Ramlibacter pinisoli: one gene and its partner. The protein of the gene in region 1 binds, or shares a complex with, the protein of each later gene. Links are inferred from orthologs where the notes say so. Each region holds a gene or a part of one and is shown in the gene's direction. Other genes may lie near its edges.

Region 1 (7,342 bases):
CGTTCGTGGACGAGTTCGCCGAGGTGGCCATCGATGCCAGCCAGGTGATCTGGATCATGACCGCCAACGACGAGCGCTGCATCCCCGAGCCCATCCTGAACCGCATGAACGTGTTCGAGATCGAGCCGCCCTCGCCGGAGGCCGCGCGGCAGATCGCCCGCAACCTCTACTGCTCGATCCGCAACGAGCACGGCTGGGGCGAGCGCTTCGATCCGGAACCGGCCCAAGAGCTGCTCGACCAGCTCGCCGAACTGGCCCCGCGCGAGATGCGGCGCGCCCTCATGACCGGATTCGGCAATGCGCGCCTCGACCAGCGGGGCCAGATCACCGCGGACGACTTGCCCAAGGCCGGCTCCGCCAAGGGCCGCATGGGCTTCATCCAGTAGCGGTCAGGTCGAGGCGCTGCGGGCGGGCGGCGCTGCCTGCGGCGGCCCGGGGTCGACCCACTGCCAGTTACGGCTGGCCGACAGCACTGCATTGGGGTACGGGGCCTGGCCGCGGCTGCCGTTGTAGCGGCCGAGCGCCATGAAGAGGTCACCGCGCTCGCGCTCCAGGTAGTGGCGCAGGATGACGCAACCGAAGCGCAGATTGGTCTGCATGTGAAACAGCTTGCTGGCGTCGCCATCGCCGATCAGGCGGCTCCAGAACGGCATCACCTGCATGTAGCCGCGCGCTCCGACCGCGCTGACGGCGTGCTTGCGAAAGCCGCTTTCCACCTGCACCAGGCCCAGCACCAATCCGGTGTCGAGGCCGGCGCGCCTGCTCTCGTACCAGACCGTCTGCAGGAACTCCTTGCGGTCCTGCAGTTCGAGCTTGCGGCGCGCCAGCCGGGGGCTCATGGCACCCAGCCAGCGCAGGTAGGCCAGGTAGGAGGCGCTGTCGCGGAACTCGGGAACGGGCGGGGCGGCGTTGGCGATGGCCGACCCGAGGGCGCTGCGCACCGAGTCAGCCAGCGGCTCCTCGATCTGCCCTCCGGCCCGTGCCGGCCCGGCCCCCAGGACACCGAGCGCTGCCAGCAGCGGCGGCCAGCAGGCCCGGCGGGTGATCACGCCTGCAGGCGGCCGCGCAGGAAAGACAGCACCTCGCCCGCCGGCACCTTGGTGGCGGCCGCGTCGCGGCGGTGCTGGTACTCGAGCTGCCCTTCCTTCAGGCCGCGGTCGGAGATGACGACGCGGTGCGGCACGCCGATCAATTCCCAGTCGGCGAACATGGCGCCCGGGCGCTCGCCGCGGTCGTCCAGCAAGACGTCGACGCCGGACGCGGCCAGGTCGTCGTGCAGCTTCTCGGCGGCCGCCTTGACCTCGGCGCTGCGATCCATGCCGATCGGGCACACCACCACCGTGAACGGCGCGATCGCGTCGGGCCAGATGATGCCGCGCGCATCGTGGTTCTGCTCGATGCCGGCGGCGGGCAGGCGCGTGACGCCGATGCCGTAGCAGCCCATCTCCATGAGTTGCGGCTTGCCGCCCTCGTCGAGGAAGCTGGCGTTCATCGGCGCGCTGTACTTGGTGCCGAGGTAGAAGATGTGGCCGACCTCGATGCCGCGCTCGATGACCAGCCGGCCCTTGCCGTCCGGGGAGGGATCGCCCTCGACCACGTTGCGCAGGTCGGCGACGGCATGCGGCTCGGGCAGGTCGCGGCCCCAGTTGACGCCGACGGTGTGGAAGTCTTCCTCGTTGGATCCACAGATCCAGTCGGCCATGACGGCCACTTCGCGGTCGGCGACCACCCGGACCGGCTTGCGCACGTCGAGCGGCCCGAGGTAGCCCGGCTTGGTGCCGAAGTGGTCGACGATCTCGCCGGCGGTGGCGAAGCGGAACCCGGTGTCCAGGCCCGGCACCTTGCCGACCTTGATCTCGTTCATGTCGTGGTCGCCGCGCAGCAGCAGCAGCCAGACCTGGGTCTCGACCACCTGCCCGGCATCGTCGGTGCGGTCGGTGGCGAGCACGAGCGACTTGACCGTGCGCTGCAGCGGCAGGTCGAGGAAGGTGGCGACGTCGGCGCAGGTGGCCTTGCCCGGCGTCGGCACCTTCTCCAGCGCCTGGCGCGGCGCGGGTCGCGGCTCGCGCGGCGCCAGCGCCTCGGCCTTCTCCATGTTGGCCGCGTACTCGCTGTCGGGGCAGTAGACGATGGCGTCCTCGCCGGTCGCCGCGATGACCTGGAACTCCTCGGACAGGTCGCCGCCGATGGCGCCGCTGTCGGCGGCCACGGCGCGGTAACGCAGGCCGAAGCGGTCGAAGATCGCGCGGTAGGCCTTGGCCATGGACTGGTAGCTCGCCTTGGCGCCGGCGGCGTCGCGGTCGAAGCTGTAGGCGTCCTTCATGATGAACTCGCGGCTGCGCATCACGCCGAAGCGCGGCCGCCGCTCGTCACGGAACTTGGTCTGGATGTGGTACAGGTTGCGCGGCAACTGCTTGTAGCTGCGCAGCTCCTGGCGGGCGATGTCGGTGACCACTTCCTCGCTGGTGGGCTGGATGATGAAATCGCGCTCGTGGCGATCCTTGACCCGCATCAGCTCGGGCCCCATCTTCGACCAGCGGCCGGTCTCCTGCCAGTATTCCGCCGGCTGCACCACCGGCATCAGCAGTTCGACGGCGCCGGCGCGGTTCATTTCCTGGCGCACGATCGCCTCGATCTTGCGCAGCACGCGCAGCCCCATCGGCATCCATGAATAGATGCCGGCACCGAGCCGCTTGATCATGCCGGCTCGCATCATCAACTGGTGACTCACCACCTCCGCATCGGCAGGCGCTTCCTTGAGCGTGGAAATGAGGAACTGGGAGGCTTTCATGCGGGGGGAGGGGGAAGGCGGCTGAGCTCTTGGCGTGCCGGCAAGGCGGCATGCATAATGGTCTCAGTTCAAAAATTGGGGTTTGATTATGCTTGACCGGGACGGCTTCAGGCCCAACGTCGGCATCATCCTGCTCAACCAGAAAAACCAGGTGTTCTGGGGCAAGCGGATTCGCACCCACAGCTGGCAATTTCCGCAAGGCGGGATCGACCGCGGTGAAACGCCGGAACAGGCGATGTACCGCGAACTGCATGAAGAAGTCGGCCTCATGCCGGAGCACGTGCGCATCATCGCGCGCACGCGCGACTGGCTGCGCTACGAAGTGCCCGACCGCTACATCCGGCGCGACGCCCGCGGCCACTACAAGGGCCAGAAGCAGATCTGGTACCTGCTGCAACTGACCGGCCAGGACTGGAACCTCAACCTGCGCGCCACCAACCATCCCGAGTTCGACGCCTGGCGCTGGAACGACTACTGGGTCCCGCTGGACGTGGTGGTCGAATTCAAGCGCGGCGTGTACGAGATGGCCCTGACCGAACTCGCGCGCTTCGTGCCCCGCCACGACCACCGCAACCGCTACCTGCGCAGCGGCATGCGGTCGCGCGACAGCGGCCCGCATGACCCCTCGGCCGAAGCGGGCCCGGGTCCGGGGTTCGAGCTGCCGCCGGGCGCGACCTTCGAACCCGACCCGCAGGTGGCGCTCAAGCAGACGGAAGGCAATCGTGCGTCGTGAGCTGCGCGGGCCGGCCCTGGTGTTGGCCCTGTCCGCCTCGCTGGCGCACGCCCAGCTGGTCCCGGTCGATCCCGACTGGAAGGAACTGACGGCGCCGGCACCACCCGCCTCGCTGCGCACGCAGGGGCTGGTGCCGATCGACGTCGAGCCGTCGCAGCTTCGCTGGGGCATCGATCCGGACAGCATCGCCGTCGGTGCCGACGGGATCGTGCGTTACGTCGTGGTGGCACGCGGCGAGGGCAGCGCACTGAACGCGTTCTACGAGGGCCTGCGCTGCAGCAGTGGCGAGGTGAAGGTCTATGCGCGCCGGAGCAGCGACGGTGGCTGGGTGCCGGCCGCCGCCAGCGACTGGCAGACAGTGTTCAACAACCCGCCGGTGCGCCACAGCCTGGTCATCGCCAGAAACGGCGCCTGCACCGGCAAGGTGGCCAACGTGTCGGCCGCCCAGATCCAGCGCGACCTGGCCAGCGCCAGCAAGGGCCGCCACCTGAACGACTCGCGCTGAGGCCGCGCCTCTTAGCGCGTGACCACCAGATTGGTGCGATGGATCATCTCGGGCTCGGCCATGTAGCCGAGCAAGCGCTCGATCTCGGCCGACGGCTTGCGGCATAGCAGCCGGGCCTCGGCACTGGCGTAGTTGGCCAGCCCCCGCGCCACTTCGCGGCCCGCGGCGTCCCGCACCGCGATGACGTCGCCGCGCGAGAACTCGCCGTCGACGGCGGTCATGCCGATCGGCAACAGGCTCTTGCCCTCCCCCACCAGCTTGGCCACGGCGCCCTCGTCGACCAGCACGGCGCCGCGCAGCTGCAGGTGGTCGGCCATCCAGCGCTTGCGCGCCTGGCTCTTCTGCGTGGGTGCCACCAGCAGCGTGCCGATGCCTTCGCCGCCGCACAGGCGCAGCAGCGCATCGCGCTCGCGACCCCAAGCGATGACGGTCGAGGCGCCCGACCGCGCGGCCCGGCGCGCCGCCAGGATCTTGGTGATCATCCCGCCCCTGCCGAGGCTGGAACCGGCCCCGCCGGCCATCGCCTCCAGCGCGTCGTCGCCGGCGCGCCCCACGTGGACGAAGGTGGCGGCGGGGTCCTTGCGCGGGTCGGCCGTGTACAGGCCGCGCTGGTCGGTGAGGATGACCAGCAGGTCGGCCTCGACCAGGTTGGCCACCAGCGCACCGAGCGTGTCGTTGTCACCGAACTTGATCTCGTCGTTGACGACGGTGTCGTTCTCGTTGATGACCGGCAGCACCGCGAGCGAGAGCAGCGTGAGCAGCGTCGACCGGGCATTCAAGTAGCGCTCGCGGTCGGCGAGGTCGGCGTGCGTGAGCAGCACCTGCGCCGAGCGCAGCCCGTTCTCGCGCAGCTTGCTTTCGTACATCTGCGCCAGGCCCATCTGCCCGACCGCCGCGGCGGCCTGCAGTTCGTTGAGCTCGTGTGGCCGCGTGGTCCAGCCCAGGCGCTTCATGCCTTCGGCGATGGCACCGCTGGACACCATGATGACTTCGCGGCCGTCGCGCGCAAGCAGTGCCAGCTGGCGGCACCACTCGCCGATCGCGCCTTCGTCGAGGCCCCTGCCCTCGTTGGTGACGAGGCTGGAGCCGACCTTGACGACGATGCGCCGCGCACCGCGCAGCAGGTCGCGCTGCTCGGGCCCGAGGCCCTCACCGCTCGGCGTTGCCATCAGCCCTCTCCCTGGCCGGCCGCATCGGCGAAGCGCGGATCGACGTCCTTGGGCTCCTGCTCCCGCGCGTGTTGCGCGTGCACGTGCTGGAAGACCGACTTGACCAGTTCCTCGCAGCCTTCGCGCGTGAGCGCCGAGATCTGGAACACCGGCCCCTTGTAGCGCATGCGCTTGATGAAGTCCTTGACCCGTGCCTCGCGTTCGTCGGCGGGCACCATGTCCAGCTTGTTCAACACCAGCCAGCGCGGCTTGTCGTGCAGCGCCTTGTCGTACTTCTTCAGCTCGGCGACGATGGCCTTGGCCTGCGCGACCGGATCAGCGTCGTCGAATGGCGCGATGTCCACGAGGTGCAGCAACAGCCGGGTGCGTTGCAGGTGGCGCAGGAACTGGTGCCCCAGCCCGGCGCCTTCGGCCGCACCCTCGATCAGGCCGGGCACGTCGGCGACGACAAAGCTCTGCTCCGGACCGACGCGCACCACCCCGAGATTGGGGTGCAGGGTCGTGAACGGGTAGTCGGCGATCTTGGGGCGGGCATTGGAGATGGCCGCGATGAGCGTCGACTTGCCGGCGTTCGGCATGCCCAGCAGCCCGACGTCTGCCAGCACCTTGAGTTCGAGCTTCAGGTTCTTCTTCTCGCCCGGCCAGCCGGGCGTCTTTTGCCGGGGCGCGCGGTTGATGGAACTCTTGAAGCGCATGTTGCCGAAACCGCCATCGCCCCCCTTGGCCAGGACGATGGTCTCGCCGGGGGTGAGCAGCTCGTGCAGCACCTCGCCGGTCTCGGCGTCCGTGATGATGGTGCCGACCGGCATCTTCAGCGTGATGTCGGAGCCGGCCGCACCGAACATGTCCGACCCCATGCCGTGCTCGCCGCGCTTGGCCTCGTGGCGACGCGAGAAGCGGAAGTCGACCAGCGTGTTCAGGGCCGGATCCGCCACGGCGAAGACGTGGCCACCGCGGCCGCCGTCACCGCCGTTGGGGCCGCCGAACTCCTTGTACTTCTCGTGCCGGAACGAGACGCAGCCGTTCCCCCCGTCGCCCGCGGCGACATCGATGAAGGCTTCGTCGACGAATTTCATGGTGTGTCAAAAAGAACGAAGCCCCGAGCAAGTCGGGGCTTCGGACCTGCGGCGCGAGGTTACCTCACGCTGCGGGGGTGACGTTCACGGTGTGCTTGTTGAGCGAACCCTGGACCTTGAACGACACGTGGCCGTCCACCAGCGCGAACAGCGTGTGGTCCTTGCCCACGCCGACGTTGGTGCCGGGGTGGAACTTGGTGCCGCGCTGGCGCACGATGATCGAGCCAGCCGTGATGAGTTCGCCGCCGAACGCCTTCACGCCCAGCATCTTGGGCTGGGAATCCCGCCCGTTGCGCGTCGAGCCGCCGCCTTTTTTCTGTGCCATGTCATCTGCTCCTGGTTCAGGCCGCGATGGCGCCGATCTGCAGTTCGGTGAACTGCTGGCGATGCCCCTGGCGCTTCTGGTAGTGCTTGCGACGGCGCATCTTGAAGATGCGAACCTTGTCGTGCTTGCCATGGGCCACGACCGTGGCCTTGACCGTTGCACCGGACACCAGGGGAGTGCCGACCTTTAGGTCGCCGCCGTTGCCGACTGCGAGCACCTGGTCGATCACGATTTCCTGGCCTACGTCCGCAGCAATCTGTTCTACTTTGATTTTCTCGCCGGAGGCAACGCGATACTGCTTGCCGCCGGTTTTTATGACCGCGTACATGTGAGACCTCTGAAATGAGAAGCTCCCTGGGACGGATTTCCCAGAGAGCCCAAGATCATAGCATGGTATGCGGTCACTAACAAGGCTTGGCCGGCAGGCGCCCAGCCGGGTAGGGGCTCTTCCTATAATCGGCTGAACTGCCGTACCCGCCTTGACAGCCTCCTCCGCCAGCACCGCCTCGGTGCTCTCCTTGATCGCCGATGACATGCTCGAGGTGGACGCGGTCATCGCCCACCGCCTCGGCTCCAGTGTCCCGCTGGTCGGGCAAGTCTCCCAGTACATCATCTCCGCCGGCGGCAAGCGGCTGCGCCCCGCGCTGCTCCTGCTGGTGAGCGCGGCCCTGGGATACCACGGCCCGCACCGCTTCACGCTGGCCGCCGTCGTGGAATTCATCCATACGGCCACCCTGCTGCAC
Region 2 (7,553 bases), on another replicon or contig:
CGGTGGTGTTCGGCACGGCCGCCACCCACGGCAGCAACGCGGCGCTGTACAAGAAGATGTCGTTCGACGTCGAGACCGACTTCGTGCCCGTCACGCCCATCCTGGACGTGTCCAACGTGCTGACGATCAACCCCGACGTCATCAACGTCAAGACGCTCAAGGAGTTCGTCGAGGTGGTGAAGGCCAACCCGGGCAAGTTCAACTATGCGTCGACCGGCAACGGCACCGGCACCCACATGGCGTTCGCGGAGTTCAACTCGCGCCTGGGCCTGAACATGGCCCACGTGCCCTACAAGGGCGGCCCGGAGGCGATGACGGCGGTGCTCAAGGGCGAGACCTGCTGCATCATGAACCAGGTGCAGACCGTGCTCACCCAGTACAAGGCCGGCAAGGTGCGGCTGCTGGGCGTGACGACGGCCAAGCGCGTGGCCGCCATCCAGGAGGTGCCCACCATCGCCGAAAGCGGCCTGCCGGGCGCCGGCGGCTTCGACAGCAGCACCTGGTTCGCGCTGTTCGCACCCAAGGGCACCGACCCCAAGGTGGTGGCCCGGCTCAATGGCGCCGTGCGGACGGTGCTGGAGACGCCCGAGATCCGCGGCAAGCTCGAGAGCGCCGGCAACACGATCCGCATCGAGACGCCGGAGCAGTTCCGGCAGACCGTCCATGCCAACCGGGCGAAGTGGGCCGACGTCGTCAAGGCCGCCAACGTCACCATCGACTGACGGCCGCGGCGCGGCTGCTCAGCGCTGCTCCGGCGGCACGTACCGCCGGGTCGCCAGCAGCTCGGGCTCCTCGTGGGCCAGCAGCCGCTCCCAGTGGCGGTCGGCGTCGGCGACGAACAGGTCGCGCACGATGGCCTGGGCCAGCCGGGTGGCGCCGATCCCCAGGCCGGGGATGTCGCCCGCCAGCGCGCCGTGGCTGAGCGTGCTGCCCCAGTTGAACAGGTGCAGGCGGGCCAGCGCCCCGGCGTGTTGGCCGGTGCCGCTGCGCAGCTCGAAACCCGGCCCCAGGTAGGGAAAGCGGGCCGGCTCCGGATGCGCGGCCGCCTGCGCTGCGCCGACGTGGCGCGCCCAGGTGTCCACGTGCGGCGTGTAGATCGCCAGTTCCGGCCGGTCCAGCAGGTCGACGTCGAACCCGGTGCCGAAGATGACCGCGTCGAAGCGTTCGCTGCGCAGGGCGGTCGTCACGACGACCCCGTCCCCGTCCACCCGCACGTCGGTCCAGCCTTCGCCCAGGTGCAGGCTGAACCCCGGCTGGTCGTCGCAGCGGCGCACGCTCTCCCAGGGCGGGGGCACCTGCTCGTCGAAGATGTAGGTGTAAAAGCGCCACTTGCGCGCATCGTCCAGCGCCTCGAAGCCGCGCAGGAAGCCCGTGAACGAGGTCCATTTGCTCTTGTTCACCTGCGGCAGCAGCGGCCGGCGGGCGAACAGCGCCACCTGCGCGCCCGCCTCCAGGGCGGCGCCGGCGTTGTCGAAGGCGGAGGCGCCCGCGCCCAGCACGCCGATGCGCCGGCCGCGCAGGGCCTCGAAATCGATCGCGTCGGCCGAGTGGAAGACGCGGGCGCGCGCGGCCGGGTCGTCGCTGCGCAGCGACGGGAAGCGCGGCCAGCGCGGGCCGCCGCTGCCGTCGCGCCCCAGCGCCAGCACCACCTTGCGCGCCAGCACCGTCTGCTCGCCGGCCGGCGTGCGCAGGCGCGCGCGCGCCAGGCCGTCCTGCTCGTCCAGGGCCAGCAGGCGGGTCCCGTTCTCGACCGGCAGCGCCACGGTCTCGCGCACCCACAGCAGGTAGTCGCGCCAGTCGAGGCGCCCGACCTTGTGCAGCGCCGCCCAGCCGTCGGCGCCGTGCTGCGCCTCGTACCAGGAGCGGAAGCTGAGGCTGGGCACGCCCAGGTCGGGCCCGGTCAGGTGCTTGGGGCTGCGCAGCGTCGTCATGCGGGCGAAGGTGCCCCAGGGGCCTTCGTCGCCGCGCGGCGCGGCGTCGACCACTCGCAGGTTGGCCACGCCCTCGCGCAGCAAGGCGAACGCCGCCGTCTGGCCGCACATGCCGGCGCCGACCACCAGCACGTCCAGCACCGGCTCGCCGCCGGGCGCCGTGGTCGGCAGCACCCAGCTGGCGGGCGGATGGTTCAGGCGCGCGAGCTCGTCGCGAGCGCGTTCGCCGAGTGCCTGCAGCGCCTGCGGGCGGCGCTCGCTGGAAACCGCCATCGCGGGCACCGGGGGCAGGGAGGTGGGGGATTGCAAGGGAAAGATAATCCTTGGATGACGATCGAGCTCGAGTGCTACTACAGCCTGTCTTCGCCCTGGGCGTATTTTGCCGGGCCCCGGCTCCAGGACATCGTGCGGCGGCACGGCGTGCGGCTGCTGCTCAAGCCGTACGACTTCCAGGCCGTGGTGGTGAAGAACGGCGGCATCCCGATCCGCACCCGGCCCGAGCCGCGCCGCACCTACCACGACGAGGAACTGGTGCGCTGGGGCCGGCACCTGGGCATGCCGATCCACCCGCAGCCGAAACACTATCCGCGCCATGCGGTCGGCGATCCCAACTGGAACAAGTACGCCGGCTGGATGGTCATCGCCGCCCAGCTGCAGGGGCTGGATGCGTTCGTGCTGTCGCACGCGCTGCTGCGGGCCCTGTGGGCGGAGGAGCGCGACACCTCGCTGCCGGCCGAACGCATCGCCATCGCGGACGCACACGGTTACGACGGCGAGGCCCTGCAGGCGCTGGAGCAGTCGCCGGCGGTGCTCGCCACCTACGACACCTACAGCCGCGAGGCCACCGAACGCGGGGTGTTCGGCGCGCCCACCTTCGTGCTCCAGGGCGAGCGGTTCTGGGGCCAGGACCGGCTCGGGTTCGTCGATCGCGCGCTCGAGCGGCTGCGCGGTTGAGCCGCGCGCTCCCGGGGCGGATAATCGGCCCATGCGCATCCGCTTCACGAAGATGCAGGGCGCCGGCAACGATTTCGTCGTCCTCGACGAAATGGCCGGCCGGCTGGGCCTGACGGCGCAGCAGTACCGCTGGCTGGCCGACCGCCACTTCGGCGTCGGCGCCGACCAGGTGCTGTCGGTGCGCCCCTCGCCGGCGCCGGGCATCGATTTCGAATACGTCATCCACAACGCCGACGGCAGCGAGGTCGAGCAGTGCGGCAACGGCGCGCGCTGCTTCGCGCGCTACGTGCGCGACAAGGGCCTCACCGACCGCGACACGGTGCGCGTGCGGACCCTGTCGGGCGACATCGAGCCGCGCCTGACGCCCGACGGCCGCGTCACCGTCGACATGGGGCCGCCGGTGTTCGAGCCGCCCGCCGTGCCGTTCGACACCGCCGGCCTCACGCCCCAGCCCGATGGCGCCTGGGAGGCCTGGAAGCTGGCCCTGGGCACGCGGGCCGACGCCCCCATCGTGGCCGTGTCGGTGCTGTCGATGGGCAACCCGCACGCGGTGCAGGAGGTCGAGGACGTCGACACCGCGCCGGTCACGACCCACGGCCCCCTGATCGAACACCACCCGCGCTTTCCCAGGCGCGTGAACGCCGGCTTCCTGCAGGTGCTGGACCGCGGCCATGCCCGCCTGCGGGTCTGGGAACGCGGCGCCGGCGAGACGCTGGCCTGCGGCACCGGGGCCTGCGCCGCCGTCGTCACGGGCATCCGGCGCGGGCGGCTGGATTCGCGGGTGGACGTGCAGACGCGCGGCGGCCTGCTCACCATCGAGTGGGCCGGCGCAGGCACCTCCGTGTTCATGACCGGCCCGGCGGTCACCGTGTTCGAAGGCGAGATCGAGATCCCAGAATGACAGACGCTGCCATGAATCCCATCACCGAGGATGACATCGCCAACTACCTGGCGAACACGCCCGACTTCTTCGAGCGCCACGCCCAGATGCTGGCGACCGTGCAGCTGACCAGTCCCCACGGCAACCGCGCCGTCAGCCTGCAGGAGCGGCAGGCCGAGATGCTGCGCGAGAAGATCAAGGCGCTGGAGCACCGCATCATGGACATGGTGCGGCACGGCAACGAGAACGTGATCATCGCCGACCGGCTGCAGCGCTGGGCGCGCAACCTGATGCTGGTGCGCGCCCCCCAGGACCTGCCGGCCGCCGTCGTGACCGAGCTGGTGGCGCAGTTCATGGTGCCGCAGGCGGCCATCAAGGTCTGGGACGTCGCGCAGCCGTACCAGGGCGAGTCGTTCGCCACCGGGGTGAGCGAGGACGCCCGCACCTTCGCCTCGTCGCTCACGCAGCCCTATTGCGGCGTGAACTCCGGCTTCGAGGCGGTCGACTGGCTGGTCGACCAGGCCATGGCCATGTCGGTCGCGCTGCTGCCGCTGCGCTCAGGCGATCTGCGCAACCCCTCCCGGGCCTTCGGCATGCTGGTGCTGGCCTCGCCCGACCCGCAGCGCTTCGCCGCCGGCATGGGCACCGATTTCCTCGAACGCATCGCCGAATTCGCCTCGGCTTCCCTCTCGCGCCTGCGCGACGCCTGATGGACACCGGCGCCGACGCCGCCCTGGTCGAGCAGTACCTGGAGCACGTGCGCGTCGGCAAGCGGCTGGCCCAGCGCACGGTGGAGCTGTATTCGCTCGACCTGGCCAGGCTGCTGGAGAACGCGCGGGCCGCCGGCGTTGCCCTGGAACGCGTGCAGACCGCCCACATCCGCCGCTGGGTGGCGCAGATGCACGGCGCCGGCCGCAGCGGGCGCGGCATCGCCCTCATCCTGTCGGGCTGGCGCGGGTTCTATGCCTGGCTAGGGATGCAGGGCCGCGTGCCCAGCAACCCGGTGCAGGACGTGCGTGCGCCGCGCTCGCCCCGGCCGCTGCCCAAGGCGCTGGGCGTGGACGACGCCATGCGCCTGGCCGACCACGAAGAGGCCGACGCCGACCCGGTGCTGGAGGCGCGCGACGTCGCCATGGTCGAGCTGCTGTACGGCTGCGGCCTGCGGGTGGGCGAAGTGGTCGGCCTGGACGCGGTGCCCAGCGGCGTGGCGCGCGGCTGGCTCGACCTGGAGGCCGGCGAGGCCCACGTCCTGGGCAAGGGCAGCAAGCGGCGCTCGGTCCCGGTCGGCCGCCAGGCGGTGGAGGCCCTGCGCCACTGGCTCGCGCTGCGGCCGCAACTGGCCGGCGACGACCCGGCGCTGTTCGTCGGCCGTGGCGGCCGGCGCCTGTCGTCGCAGTCGATCTGGCTGCGCCTGCGCCGCCGCAGCCTGCAGGCGGGCCTGGCGACGCCGGTGCACCCGCACATGCTGCGCCACTCGTTCGCCAGCCACGTGCTGCAGTCCAGCGGCGACCTGCGCGCGGTGCAGGAGTTGCTGGGCCACGCCAACATCGCCACCACGCAGGTCTACACCCGGCTCGACTTCCAGCACCTGGCCAAGGCCTACGACGCCGCGCATCCGCGCGCGCTGCGCAAGCGCGGCGGCTAGCGGCCCGGGTCAGCGCACCGGGAAGACGGCCCGCTTGCTGTCCGGCGGGACCGCCGCCAGCACGGCGTCCAGCCGCTCGACCACCGACCGGGCATCGTGGCCGCTCGGCACCAGGGTGTGCGCCACCCGCACCTGGGCCACCCATTCCAGCGGCCGGTCCTTGAACGGCATCAGGCAGCGCGCCACGATCTTGGGCCCGGTGGCGGCGACCTCGTCGACCGTCAGCGGCCCCTCGACCAGCATGCCGAAGCGGTGGTCGGCCAGGCGCGCCACGCTGTCGAACTCGCGCGCCGCCGACTGCAGCCGGCCGGCCACCCGCAGCGGCAACTCGTCGGCCCAGCGGGGCTCGAAGTCGCGCCGCAGGGCCTGCGTGTTGGCGATGTCGACCAGCAGCACAAGGCTGTCGTGCTTGAGCCGGCCGCTGCGCGCGATCAGCCGCTGCAGCCGCTCCAGGAACACGTGGGCGTTGATCAGGCCGGTGGCGGGGTCGGTGCGGTCCAGCCCGTGCAGGCGGCGGCTGGTGGCGCGCCGGTGCTGGCTGCGCGCCACCAGCACGGCCATCAGCAGCGGCAGGTCGATGGCGATGCCGATCTGCATCGCGTGCGTGGTCCAGAAGGACACCGGCAGCCATCCGCTCAGGCGCGCCAGCGGCAGGGAGGCGCCGACCGCCACCGGGACCATGGCCACCAGCAACCAGCCGGCGTGGCGGTCGCCGCGGCTGGCCGCCCAGGCCACGACCGAGATGGCGGCCAGGATGGACAGCACCATCACCGGCACCAGGATGCGCGAGCGCCAGCCGGGATCGACCAGCAGGATGGCGCCGGCGGCCGCCAGGCAGGCCACCGACAGGACCGCCAGCAGCAGGTGCGAGCGCCGCGAGCGCTCGGGCAGCGACACGACGGTGGACAGGAACCAGAGCAGGGCGGCGACGGCCGCCGGTGGCAGCGCGATGGCCGACACATCGTTCCACCACGCCTGCCGCGGCCACAGGTGCAGCCCGGCGATGCCGGTCAGGCAGGCCTGGGACAGCGCCATCAGGCCGATGGTGAGCGCGTACCAGGCGAAGGCGGCGTCGCGCAGGGGCAGGGCGGCCAGCAGGGCCAGCACGATCGAGAGCCCTGCCAGGCCGAAGTAGATGCCCAGCACGAGGCCGCTGCGCTGCTCCTGGCGCACCAGTTCGCGTTCGCTGGTGAACTGCAGCGGCGCCCCGAACCCGTTCCTGTTCTCCACCCGCAAGTAGAACTGCTGAGGCGTGCCCGGCATCAGGGCCAGCGGCAGCAGCGGGTGCCGATGCGGCAGCGGCCAAGCGGCCACGGCCAGCGTGTCGCCGGCCGTCTGCTCGATCCAGCGGCCCTGCGGGTCCTGGGTGGACAGCGTCACCCGGTCGACGCCGGGGTAGGGGACCTGCAGGTACCAGCGCTCGTTGTCGTCGGCCTCGGACAGCGTGAAGCGGAACCAGAGCGCCTGGCCGCGCCGCAACGGGTAGATGTGCCCGGGCACCGTGGCCACCCAGGCACCGGCGGTGCCGGCGGCCACCGATGCCAGGTCGGCGTGCCCGTCGGCGTCGAGCCAGGCCTGGCCGTGGCCGTCGAGGGCGAGTTCCCCCGCCGCGGCGTCGAGCGCGAGCACGGGCCCGGCCAGCGCTGCGCGACCGCCCAGCAGCAGGACCAGCACGACCGCCAGCACGCTCCAGCGCGCGCTCCAGTGCCGCCTTTTCTCCACAGAGCCCCCAAGGTTGTGCTGCCATTGTCGCCGGACAATCGGCAACATGAAATCCATCCGCCTGCGCCCCGGCAAGGAACGCTCCCTGCTGCGCCGCCATCCCTGGGTGTTCGACTCCGCCATCGCAAAGGGCGGCGGCGACCCCGGCGAGACCGTGCGCGTGGAGGCGGCCGACGGCGCCTTCCTGGCCTGGGCGGCCTTCAGTCCCGCCTCGCGCATCCGGGCCCGCTGCTGGAGTTTCGATGCGGCGCAGCGCATCGAGCCGGCCTTTTTCGAGGCCGCCGTGGCGGCGGCCGTGCGCGCCCGCGAACGTTTCCCGATCGACAGCGACGGCCTGCGCCTGGTGCACGGCGAATCCGACGGCCTGCCGGGCCTCATCGTCGACCGCTACGGCGACACCCTGGTGGCCCAGTTCCTGTCG

The links.
Region 2: the proteins of GON04_RS23100 (region 1) and dapF are in contact, whole or in part, in a solved structure (PDB 5YGU), measured with the Escherichia coli proteins. The link is inferred for Ramlibacter pinisoli from one-to-one orthologs.

The regions. Positions count from the first base shown.
Region 1 is NZ_WSEL01000009.1:1,819,671-1,827,012, forward strand. Bases 1,987-4,701 are described here. They hold GON04_RS23100 (RNA pyrophosphohydrolase), read left to right. Parts: upstream 1,987-2,879; coding sequence 2,880-3,524; downstream 3,525-4,701. Other genes in these bases: GON04_RS23095 (proline--tRNA ligase), read right to left, coding at 1,987-2,791; GON04_RS23105 (CNP1-like family protein), read left to right, coding at 3,514-4,029; proB (glutamate 5-kinase), read right to left, coding at 4,041-4,701. In the rest of the region: GON04_RS23085 (AAA family ATPase), read left to right, coding at 1-386; GON04_RS23090 (lytic transglycosylase domain-containing protein), read right to left, coding at 390-1,049; more of GON04_RS23095, read right to left, coding at 1,046-1,986; more of proB, read right to left, coding at 4,702-5,198; Obg family GTPase CgtA, read right to left, coding at 5,198-6,274; rpmA (50S ribosomal protein L27), read right to left, coding at 6,339-6,599; rplU (50S ribosomal protein L21), read right to left, coding at 6,616-6,927; GON04_RS23130 (polyprenyl synthetase family protein), read left to right, coding at 7,133-7,342. UniProt on the Escherichia coli protein: Master regulator of 5'-end-dependent mRNA decay.
Region 2 is NZ_WSEL01000003.1:1,561,119-1,568,671, reverse strand. What follows is about bases 1,926-4,851. They hold dapF (diaminopimelate epimerase), read left to right. Parts: upstream 1,926-2,916; coding sequence 2,917-3,786; downstream 3,787-4,851. Other genes in these bases: GON04_RS08765 (tyrosine recombinase XerC), read left to right, coding at 4,475-4,851; GON04_RS08770 (DUF484 family protein), read left to right, coding at 3,798-4,475; GON04_RS08780 (2-hydroxychromene-2-carboxylate isomerase), read left to right, coding at 2,259-2,885; GON04_RS08785 (FAD/NAD(P)-binding protein), read right to left, coding at 1,926-2,204. In the rest of the region: GON04_RS08790 (Bug family tripartite tricarboxylate transporter substrate binding protein), read left to right, coding at 1-722; more of GON04_RS08785, read right to left, coding at 741-1,925; more of GON04_RS08765, read left to right, coding at 4,852-5,410; GON04_RS08760 (7TM diverse intracellular signaling domain-containing protein), read right to left, coding at 5,420-7,132; GON04_RS08755 (class I SAM-dependent rRNA methyltransferase), read left to right, coding at 7,179-7,553. UniProt on the Escherichia coli protein: Involved in the succinylase branch of the L-lysine biosynthesis and in the biosynthesis of the pentapeptide incorporated in the peptidoglycan moiety. Catalyzes the stereoinversion of LL-2,6-diaminopimelate (L,L-DAP) to meso-diaminopimelate (meso-DAP).